Regions from separate parts of the Ensifer sp. GW101-20A05 genome, predicted to be linked through region 2. Evidence: predicted binding sites of a transcription regulator. Region 2 holds the regulator's gene; the other holds the start of a gene.
What was found. The regulator HrcA, encoded in region 2, represses chaperone genes, less so after heat shock. The targets are predictions, from matches to a motif close to GTTAGCACTCNCNNNNNGNGAGTGCTAAC.
Positions count from the first base shown of each region.

Region 1: groES (co-chaperone GroES) is a predicted target of HrcA. The motif match lies at 1,766-1,794, and genes of this name have one in related genera.

Region 1 is NZ_JBWKZT010000004.1:203,469-209,187, reverse strand. It holds gene AC070A_RS12895 (bifunctional riboflavin kinase/FAD synthetase) at 1-556, opposite strand, end outside; gene AC070A_RS12890 (TIGR01459 family HAD-type hydrolase) at 570-1,418, opposite strand; gene groES (co-chaperone GroES) at 1,853-2,149, shown strand; gene groL (chaperonin GroEL) at 2,212-3,852, shown strand; gene AC070A_RS12875 (hypothetical protein) at 4,380-4,829, shown strand; gene AC070A_RS12870 (bifunctional diguanylate cyclase/phosphodiesterase) at 4,911-5,719, opposite strand, start outside.
Region 2 is NZ_JBWKZT010000003.1:315,929-321,647, forward strand. It holds gene hemW (radical SAM family heme chaperone HemW) at 1-150, opposite strand, end outside; gene rdgB (RdgB/HAM1 family non-canonical purine NTP pyrophosphatase) at 233-877, opposite strand; gene AC070A_RS10775 (VOC family protein) at 895-1,314, opposite strand; gene rph (ribonuclease PH) at 1,329-2,048, opposite strand; gene hrcA (heat-inducible transcriptional repressor HrcA) at 2,209-3,288, shown strand; gene grpE (nucleotide exchange factor GrpE) at 3,554-4,171, shown strand; gene AC070A_RS10795 (D-arabinono-1,4-lactone oxidase) at 4,251-5,486, opposite strand; gene AC070A_RS10800 (SDR family NAD(P)-dependent oxidoreductase) at 5,498-5,719, opposite strand, start outside.

The sequences.
Region 1 (5,719 bases), on a different contig from region 2:
CGGCAGCTTGCGAGACATCACCTTCGCCAAGCAGCGAGCGCACGTAACTGGACGAGATGACCGATGCGTTTTCGTCGCGGAAGGCATCGACGAGCGTCACGCCAAATCCGTTATCGCCGCCGGCCGCCATCAGGAAGGCGGGGCCGCCCTCGCGCCCCTTGCCGAAGTGAAAATCGAAACCGGTGACGACATGCGAGGCGTGCAGCCATTCGAGCAGGATACGGTGGATAAAATCCGATGCGGAAAGCTGCGAGAAGGTGCGGTCGAACGGATACTCGATGACGGCGCCGAAACCCATGCCTTCGAGAATGCGCGCCTTCAGCGGTGCCGGCGTCAGTCGGAAGACCGGGGTTTCCGGACGGAACACGGTTCTCGGATGCGGCTCGAAGGTCAGCACGAGCGCCGGCACACCGCGCGCATTGGCCTCCTCCAGCGCCCGATTGAGCACCGACTGGTGACCACGGTGCACGCCGTCGAAGTTACCGATCGCGACGACGCCGCCGCGCAGATGCTGCGGAAGCGGATCACGGGTCTCGTTGCGATGAAAAACCGTCATCTCCGTCTTCCCGTCAGGCGAGCCGCGGCATCCAATATTTCGGCGACGCGCCTTCCTTCTTCAGGAAGGCGGCGAGCTTCGCCTCGTCGGTGCGGCTTTCGTTCATGTATTCCTGGGCGTGGATACCGGCACTGATATAGAGCAGATCGAAGCCGGCATCCTGGGCACCCTTGACGTCCGTCGGCATGCCGTCGCCAACGGCGATGACACGCGACAGGTCAAGCGCGCCGCGAACGGCCTTCGCCTCGGTCAGCGCCGCACGGTAGATGGCGATATAGGGCTTGCCGGCAATGCGCGCCTCGCCACCGAGCTCTTCATAGAGCTTGGCGATTGCGCCGGCACAGGGGATCAGCCTGTGGCCGCGCTCGACCACCAGATCCGGATTGGCACAGATGAACGGGATCTTGCGCTTGGCAAGCCCCGTCAGTGTCGCGCGGTAATGCTCCGGCGTTTCGGTTTCGTCGTCATAGAAGCCGGCACAAACGACCGTCTCAGCATCTTCCGACGAAACGATCTGCGTTCCCAGGCCTTCGAGCAGCGGCAGGTCGCGCTCGGCACCGATGAAGAAGATCTTTTTGGCGGCGGCGGCGATCAGCGCGCGGGTCACATCGCCCGAGGTCACGATCCGGTCGTAGGCTTCGTCCGGCACGCCGAGACCGCGGATCTGGATCTTCACACCCGGATGCGGACGCGGCGAGTTGGTGATCAGCACCACAGTCAGGCCGGCGGCACGCGCCTCGGCCAACGCCTCGCAAGCGGAGGCAAAGGCCTGCACGCCGTTATGAAGAACGCCCCAGACATCGCACAGCACCACGTCGTAGCGCGCAGCGATTTCCCGAAAACTGTTGATCCTTGCGGCCATTCTGGCTTCCTGCAAACACGGTTTCCGGCTTGCATGGCAAGGAAGGCAGGAGATTACAAGTCTCGGCGCCCGAAAAAGGCGCCCCCTCCCAAGGATTCCGGCGGTGTCGGGCGTCAAAGAAAAGTGCATTGCCGATGCCGCCCGCTTCGCCAAAGCACTTTGTAGCGGTTATCAACCGTCAAAATCCCGCCAATGCCATTCGTCGACGCGATCGCCTACATTTCGCCAAGAATGGGGCTAGGCTGCCTACGCCCTCGCCTGCTGCGCTCGCCCAAGGCTACTGCCGCCGGCAAAAAATCTAGGCGCCGATCCTTGACTCACCCCATACCCAGGCTTATCTCGGCATCGCTAGCACTCGATAAATGAGAGTGCTAACACCCATCCATCGGGTCGATCAGCGATCCGTAATGTCATTTGATCGAGGGATTAGACTAATGGCAAGCACCAACTTCCGCCCGCTGCACGACCGCGTCGTCGTTCGCCGCGTCGAGTCTGAAGAGAAGACCAAGGGCGGTATCATCATTCCGGACACCGCCAAGGAAAAGCCGCAGGAAGGCGAAATCGTCGCCGTCGGTTCGGGCGCCCGTGACGAAAGCGGCAAGGTTGTTGCTCTCGACGTCAAGGCTGGCGACCGCGTTCTGTTCGGCAAGTGGTCGGGCACCGAAGTCAAGATCAACGGCGAAGACCTTCTGATCATGAAGGAAGCCGACATCATGGGCATCATCGGCTGATCAGCCGTCGTCCACCCCTTTTTATGACAACCAATGGGCAATGAGCCCGGGAGTTTTCTCTAATGGCTGCAAAAGAAATCAAGTTCGGCCGCACCGCGCGCGAAAAGATGCTGCGTGGCGTCGACATCCTCGCTGACGCGGTAAAGGTCACGCTCGGCCCGAAGGGTCGTAACGTCATCATCGACAAGTCCTTCGGCGCTCCGCGCATCACCAAGGACGGCGTATCGGTTGCCAAGGAAATCGAACTCGAAGACAAGTTCGAAAACATGGGCGCCCAGATGGTCCGCGAAGTTGCTTCGAAGACCAACGACATCGCTGGCGACGGCACCACGACTGCAACCGTTCTTGCCCAGGCGATCGTTCGCGAAGGCGCCAAGGCTGTTGCAGCCGGCATGAACCCGATGGACCTGAAGCGTGGTATCGACCTCGCTGTCACCGAAGTCGTCAAGGATCTCCAGGCCAAGGCCAAGAAGATCAACACTTCGGAAGAAGTCGCACAGGTCGGCACGATCTCGGCAAACGGCGAGCGTCAGATCGGCCTCGACATTGCTGAAGCGATGCAGAAGGTCGGCAACGAAGGCGTCATCACGGTTGAAGAAGCCAAGACCGCCGAAACCGAACTCGAAGTCGTCGAAGGCATGCAGTTCGACCGCGGCTACCTCAGCCCCTACTTCGTCACCAACCCGGAAAAGATGGTCGCTGACCTCGACGACGTCTTCGTTCTCCTCCACGAGAAGAAGCTCTCGAACCTCCAGGCCATGCTCCCGGTTCTCGAAGCCGTCGTTCAGACCGGCAAGCCGCTCCTGATCATCGCTGAAGACGTCGAAGGCGAAGCTCTTGCAACGCTCGTCGTCAACAAGCTGCGTGGCGGCCTGAAGATCGCTGCCGTCAAGGCTCCGGGCTTCGGCGATCGCCGCAAGGCCATGCTCGAAGACATCGCCATCCTGACGGGCGGCACCGTGATCTCCGAAGACCTCGGCATCAAGCTCGAAAACGTCACGCTCGACATGCTCGGCCGTGCGAAGAAGGTTTCGATCTCCAAGGAAAACACGACGATCGTCGACGGCGCCGGCCAGAAGGCCGACATCGAAGGCCGCGTTGCCCAGATCAAGGCCCAGATCGAAGAAACCACCTCCGACTACGACCGCGAAAAGCTGCAGGAACGTCTTGCCAAGCTCGCTGGCGGCGTTGCCGTGATCCGCGTTGGCGGCTCGACGGAAGTCGAAGTGAAGGAAAAGAAGGACCGCATCGACGACGCTCTCAACGCGACGCGCGCTGCTGTTCAGGAAGGCATCGTACCGGGCGGCGGCGTTGCCCTGCTGCGTTCTTCCGTCAAGATCACCGTCAAGGGTGCCAACGACGACCAGGAAGCCGGCATCAACATCGTTCGTCGCGCTCTGCAGGCTCCGGCCCGCCAGATCGCAGAGAACGCTGGTGACGAAGCTTCGATCGTTGTCGGCAAGATCCTCGACAAGGACCAGGACAACTTCGGCTACAACGCCCAGACCGGCGAATATGGCGACATGATCGCCATGGGCATCATCGACCCGGTCAAGGTCGTTCGCACCGCCCTTCAGGACGCAGCCTCGGTTGCCGGCCTCCTCGTCACGACGGAAGCCATGATCGCCGAACTGCCGAAGAAGGATGCACCTGCTGGCATGCCGGGCGGCATGGGCGGCATGGGCGGCATGGACATGATGTGATAAGGCGATAGCCTTTTCGCATTAGCGATCCATCCGGATCGGAAGGGCGGCCCTCGGGTCGCCCTTTCTCGTTTTTTATCAATGCCGTTCGCGGCTGGGCGAGCCCCCGCCAATCTCTCCGCAGAAAAATCCCGCCGGTTGTAGTCCGGCTTCAAAAAACCGTTGAAGTCGAAAAAAAACGAACTATAACAGCGCCCCAAGTGGGCGGAGATTCATGGGAGATCGGGTAGCGAACTCAAGCGGGCGAACAATCGCCAAAGCTTTTTCGCACTAACCGAACATCCGAGACCTCTTCGAGAATATCACGAAAAGCATATAAGTATTTAATCGCAAATTGAGCCGACCTCCCCGACGAAATTACTTCGAAGGCGAGCTTCATTACTATCTCGCGACCTTTCGAGTTGAACAAACGCCGCAGGAGGTGGCGTGTACTCTTGCATTGGTTCATGGTTGGGCGGAATTTGCACAATAGGACGTGTTTCCTGGGGCGTCGAAGACGATGTCCAGGAATGCTGCTGGGGTAGACCGTGTTCAAGATCACGAGAGCAAATTCCGTTCCCCTCGGCACTCCGGGACAGCCGCACCTCGACCTGCCACATCACGAGTTCCTGCAACAGTTCTGTGCGGCGGAAGGCTGGTCGGGCGACTTGTCCACGGGGCTGTTCCGGCTTGGCGAGAAAGCTGCCGCCATCCATGGCCTGCGCGACGGCGAATGCGGCCTGCTCAACTTCGTGCGCTGCTACGACCCAGCCGACCGCAACCACGTGCTCGAGCTTTTCGAGCAGGCGGCGACAAGCTGCTCATCCTTCTGTTTTTCGACGACGATCGCACTCGAAGAGCACGGCCAGAAACAGCCGCTGTTCTGCATCGGCGAATCCTCAGGCCTCGAACAGCGCTATTCCGGCACGATAACGGGTGTCTTCTTCTTCCCGCGCTTCCTGGTGGAAGGCGCCGGCCGGACGTTGCTGCGGCAATAGCGCAAGCCTGACCCGGCCGACAGTTCGCGCAGACAAGGCGCTCGCCATGGACGCGACCCTCGCGATGATGACGTCCGCCGATCAGGCGGCGGCCGCCTCTTCGTCGCCGCTGAAGAGGAGCGTTATCGGGGCCGGCCGGCCGAGCAGATAGCCCTGTGCCTCGTCGCAGCCTTCCGCCTGCAGGATATCGAGCTGCGTCTGCGTCTCGACGCCCTCGGCAAGGACCGGCACCGACAGGCTCTGTCCGAGCGCCAGGATGGCGCGGACGATCGCCTTGGCCTGCGGGCTGCCCTCCACTTCCCACATGAAGCTCTTGTCGAGCTTGATCTTGTCGAAGGGGAAGGAGCGGAGCGTTTCAAGCGACGAGTACCCGGTGCCGAAATCGTCGATCGCGATCGTTACGCCGAGTTCCTTGATCTGACGCAGGGTCAGCAGCGCGCGCTCCTTGTCGTCGATGATCGTCGACTCCGTGATCTCAAGCTCCAACCGGTTCGGATTGAGCCCGGTCTCGGCAAGCACGTCCTGCACCAGGCTGACGATATCGCCATTGGCGAGCTGGACCGGCGACAGGTTGACGGCGATCTTGTGGTTGCTCTCCCAGCCAGCCGCCTCGCGGCAGGCTTCGCGCAGCACCCATTCGCCGATCGGCAGGATTGCACCGCACTCTTCGGCGAGTGGAATGAATTCGCTGGGCGGCACCATGCCGCGTTCGGGATGATGCCAGCGCAGGAGCACCTCGTAGCCGATGACGACGCCGGTCATCACCGACTTCTGCACCTGGTAGTGCAGAGCAAGCTGCTTCTTGTCGACGGAATCCCAGAGATCGTTGGCAAGTGCACGCCGCTGGCGGGCAGCCTCGCCCATCGAAACCTCGTAGAAGCAGACGGTCT
Region 2 (5,719 bases):
AACGAAACGCGGCTGGTCCACGGGCTGGTGGCGCACATGGCTGTTGAAGTCGCAATAGGGGCATTTGGCCGCGCAGAACGGCCAGTGTACATAGACCCCGAAACCGGGGTCCATGCCGTCACCAATCGCCGATAGCGTGGCCGTCTGCATCGTTGCGTCTCTCATGGTCACTTTCAGTAGGGAGCGGGATGCGGGCGGGAAACCGCACACACTTTTCCTCATCCCGCTCAGATCAGGCTCCGAGGCAGGTCTCGGCAAAAATCTTGAAGGCGCGGGCGCGGTGCGACAGGGCCTGCGCATCGCCCGGCTTCCAACCGTGTTTCTCGTCGGCGCTCATTTCGCCGAAAGTGGTCTCGTAGCCCTTCGGCTGGAAGACCGGATCGTAGCCAAAACCCTGGCTGCCGCGCGGCGGCCAGACCACGAAGCCTTCGACCTCGCCACGGAAGAGCTCGACATGGCCGTCCGGCCAGGCAAGGCAGAGCACCGAGACGAAGCGGGCGGCGCGCTCGGAGGGCGTCGTTGCGCCCTTTTCCTGCAGTGCGTTTTCGACCTTCTCCATCGCCATGGCGAAATCACGGCTGCCGTCCTCGCGCTCGGCCCAGTTGGCGGTATAGACGCCGGGCGCGCCGTCGAGTGCGTCGATTGAAAGACCGGAATCGTCCGAAAGCGCCGGCAGACCCGAGGCCTTGGCGGAGGCGAGCGCCTTGATGGTGGCGTTCTCCTCGAAGGTGGTGCCGGTTTCGTCGGGCTCGATGAAATTGAGGTCCGCCGCCGACTTCGCCTCGAAGCCGAGCGGGCCGATGAGATCGCGGATTTCGCGGATCTTGCCGGCATTGTGGCTGGCGACGATCAGCGTCTTGTTGTCGAGTTTGCGCATGGTATCTCGTTTCATATTCATTCGATGGACCAGAGGCCCGGCTCCGCACATTCAAGGCTGTTGCCGGCCGGATCGCGGAAGTAGAACGACCGCGCGCCGTTCGGCCAGCGCAGATCGCTTTCGATCTTGATACCGGCCGCTTCCAGTTTCGCTTTCCAGGCGTCGAGCGTCTCGGCGCGCACGCGAAAGCACATGTGTCCCCGGCCGGTCGTGCCATGCGGTGGCACCGGCAGGGCGGCGTCCGGCGCTGGCGGTTTCACCGTCTCGGCCGGATTGAAGATCAAAAGCACGCCTTGGCCGCAGCGGAAGAACACGTGCCGGTTTCCAGCGCGGGTGATCTTCTCAAGGCCGAGAACGCCGCCGTAGAAGGCCTCGGCGGCATCGAGATCGGTCGCGTAGAGCGCAGTCTCGAGTATGCCTTCCAGTGCCGGGGCCATCTTTTCTCCTGTGGTCAGCCTGCAATCGCCTGCTTCTGCAGCGCGACCAGTTCGGCAATGCCGTTCTTTGCCAAGCCCATCAGGCTTGCGAATTCCTCTTCCGAGAACGGCTTGCCTTCGGCCGTGCCCTGGATTTCAACGATGCCGCCGGAGCCGGTCATGACGAAGTTGGCGTCGGTCTCGGCGGCGGAATCTTCGAGGTAATCGAGGTCGATCACGGACTGGTTGGCGAAGATGCCGCAGGAGATGGCGGCGACATGGTCCTTCAGGACCTTCTCGACCTTGACCATGTTGCGCGCTTCCATCCACTTCAGGCAATCGTAGAGAGCGATCCAGGCACCGGTGATCGAGGCCGTGCGCGTGCCGCCATCGGCCTGAATGACGTCGCAGTCGATCGAGATCTGGCGCTCGCCGAGCGCCGGAAGGTCGACGACGGCGCGCAGCGACCGGCCGATCAGGCGCTGGATTTCCTGGGTGCGGCCGCTCTGCTTGCCGTTTGCCGCCTCACGCTTCATGCGCTCGCCGGTGGCGCGCGGCAGCATGCCGTATTCCGCCGTCACCCAACCCTTGCCGCCGTTGCGCAGCCAGGCCGGAACCTTTTCCTCAAGGCTGGCGGTGCACAGCACGTGCGTGTCGCCGAACCGCACCAGACAGGAGCCTTCCGCGTGCTTGGAAAAATTGCGCTCGAAAGAAACCTTGCGCATTTGGTCGGTTTTTCTGCCGGATGGCCGCATCGTCAACTCCTATCGTATCTCGTCAGCCTTCTAGAGCATGGCGCAGGCAAAGGGAACCGGTGGATAGCCGGGGGACCAGTCGATTTTTCCCTTTTGCCATCGGGCGGCAGGATCATTATATTCCGGGCACGGCAGGATGTGCCTGCGAGTGTGGAGTGACATGGTACTGCGCAATCCCGGAGCAAAGGAAATCGCAGCCGCGCTGGATGAGCGCTCGGGCGAAATTTTCCGTCGCATCGTGGAAACCTATCTGACGAGCGGCGAGCCGCTCGGCTCGCGCAATCTGTCGCGGCTCCTGCCGATGTCGCTCTCTCCCGCTTCCGTTCGCAATGTGATGAGCGATCTCGAAGATCTCGGTCTCATCTACTCGCCGCATGTCAGCGCTGGCCGTCTGCCCACCCAGACGGGGCTGCGCTTCTTCGTCGATGCCTTCATGCAGGTCGGCAATCTCTCGGTCGAGGACCGGGCGTCGATCGACCGTCAGGTGCGGCGCGATGATCATATGCAGCCGGTCGATGCGCTGCTGACCGAAGCCAGCCAGATGCTGTCAGGCATGTCACGCGGGGCCGGCCTCGTCATCACCGCCAAGGCCGATCCCGTACTGAAGCATGTCGAGTTCATTCGCCTGGCGCCGACCAAGGCGCTGGCCGTTCTCGTCGGCGAGCACGACCAGGTGGAAAACCGCATCATCGAACTACCCGCCGGGGTCACCAGCTCGCAGCTCACCGAAGCCGCGAATTTCCTTAACGCCCATCTTGCCGGCCAGACGATCGGAGAGGTGCGCACCCAGCTTGAAACGGTGAAGCAGACGGTGCGCGGCGAACTCGACGCGCTGTCGCAAGACCTCGTCGAGCGCGGTCTCGCCATCTGGTCGGGCAATGAAGGCGACGAGAAGCCGGCGCGGTTGATCGTGCGCGGCCGTGCCAACCTGCTCGAAGGGCTGGAGGGGGCCGAGGATATCGATCGGCTGCGCATGCTCTTCGACGACCTCGAAAAGAAGGACAGCCTGATCGAGCTGCTCGATCTTGCCGAGAGCGGTCCGGGCGTCCGGATCTTCATCGGCTCGGAAAACAAGCTCTTCTCGCTCTCCGGCTCCTCGCTGATCGTCGCGCCCTATCGCGATGGCGAGGATCGCATTGTCGGCGCGGTCGGCGTCATCGGACCGACGCGGCTCAACTACTCCCGCATCGTGCCGATGGTCGATTATACCGCGCAGCTGATGTCGCGGCTTTCCCGCTAAAGGCGGGCTTTTAGTCGCTGCATGTCTCCTTAAATCGACCTCGATCAAGGACAAAGACATGCAGCAAATCAAAGTGTTACAGCAACCTTTGCGCGTCTGATCAGTCGCGCGGCGCTGTAGGAGCGCGATTGAACCCTTGATTTTTCGGCCCCAAACCTCGATATCGGCTTCAAATCCAGTCACAGGGCATTTTTGCTGACACGCAGGCTCGCGCTTGCGGCGTGGAAATGCGAAGGACGATAGAGACGACACTGCGGAGAACGTCATGACCGACGATACGAACAAGCACGGACCCGAGGCCACCGACGAGGTATTCGATGCCGCGCCCGATGCGGCCGACGCCGCTGAAGCTGCGCCGGTTGCCGAGCCCGATCCGTTGGAGCTCGCCAGGGCGGAGAGCGCCGAGCTGCGTGACAAGTACCTTCGACTTGCCGCCGAGATGGACAACCTGCGCCGCCGCACCGAACGCGACGTGAAGGATGCGAAGTCCTATTCCGTCGCCGGCTTCGCCCGCGACATGCTCGCCGTTTCGGATAACCTGCGCCGCGCCCTCGATGCCATTCCGGCAGAGGCCAGGGAAGCAGGCGAGGCTGGCCTCACCGCCCTGATCGAGGGCGTGGAAATGACGGAGCGCTCGATGCTTTCAGCGCTTGAGCGCCACGGCGTCAAGAAGCTTGAGCCGGAAGGCCAGAAGTTCGACCCGAACTTCCATCAGGCAATGTTCGAGATTCCCAATGCGGACGTGCCCAACAACACGGTGTTGCAGGTCGTTCAAGCCGGCTACGTGATCGGTGACCGTGTTCTGCGTCCGGCCATGGTCGGCGTCTCCAAGGGCGGACCGAAGGTCGTGGCCGGCGAAAACGGTGACGCACCGACTGCCTGATCCAACTGATCAGAGTTTAAAGAAACGCCGCGCGAAGTTCGCGCGGCGTTTTTGTTTTGAGCGGCGTCAGCCGCAAACGCTATCCGAAAAGCTGGTGCAGGTGATCGTTGAGGAAGCGGCCCTCCGGATCGACCTTGGCCCTCAGCGCCCGGAAATCGCCTGCACGGGGATAGAGCGCCGTCACATCCTCGGCGCCGAGGAAATGCAGCTTGCCCCAATGCGGCCGTGAGCCGTACTGCCGCAGGATCGTATCGACATCCCTCAGGTAGTCCCAATAATCGGTTCCCGGCTCGCCCGAGACCGAGAGCGTGATCGAGTCCTGCTCGAAGAAGGGGCTGATCCAGCCGGTGTCTCCGGCGGTGAAACGGTACTCGATCGGATAGATGCAGGTCGGGTGCTTTTCCAGCATCAGCTTGCGCACCGCCTTCACCGCATCCTTGCCGTGGGCGACGGGCACCGCATATTCGAGTTCGTGGAAATTCGGCACGTATTCGATCGGATAGATCTCGGAGGAATATGCGATCTTCTCGAAGCGGCGCTCCGTCGGTGCTTCCTCGGTGATGTCGATCACCTTCATCTCGCAGACGTCGGAGGTGCTGTCTGTGGTCGAGACCGATGCGGTGTCCGGCAGGCAATAGCAATGCCGGCTCTCGGGCACTGGGCACCAGAAAAAGCCGAAGTGGCGGTGTTTGGCGGCCAGTTCGTCGTGCTGTTCGATCATTTCGTCGAAGGTGCAGCGCCAGAGCCTTTCATGCAGATTGTAGCTGTCCATCGCCTGCAGCGTGATCTCCGAGATCACACCAAGCATGCCGACCGATACCCGCGCCGCCTCGAGCAGATCCGGTGTCGTCTCGTCGACAACGAGAATGCTCCCATCCGGCTGCACCAGGCGCATGCCGACGATCTGCGAGGCCATGTTGCCGAGCTTGGCGCCGGTCCCATGCGTCCCGGTCGTCAGCGCGCCAGCCAACGCCTGGCTGTCGATGTCGCCCTGATTGATCAGCGACAGGCCGTTGGATTTCAGCACCTTGCCGAGCTGATTGATGGTGGTACCCGCCTTCACCGCGACGCGCTTGCGCGCGTAGTCGATGCCGACGACACCCTGCATGTTGGAGAGCGTCAGCTGCAGCCCGCTGGTCAGCGCCACCGGCGTGAAGGAATGGCCGGAGCCGGCGCAGCGCACGTTCAGCCCTTGCGACGTCGCCTCGCGCACCATTTCGGCAAGAGCTGCCTCGCTCTCCGGCGCGCCGCGATGACGCACGATGCATGATTGGTTTCCGACCCAGTTGCGCCAGTGGCCACCTGCCTGAAGCATTTTCCCCTCCCTCAAACCGCGGTGAAGCAATTGTCGACGAACAGATGCGTGCCGTTGATGAAGCTCGCCTCATCGCTCGAAAGAAACAGCGCCGCGTTCGCCACCTCTTTCGGGTCGCACATGCGGCCCTGCTGCACGGCGATGGCCGCCTCCGAAACGTCGACCCCGTATTTGCTGAGGCCGACGAGCTCGCGCTTGCCATGATCGGTGGCGATAAAGCCCGGGCAGACGGC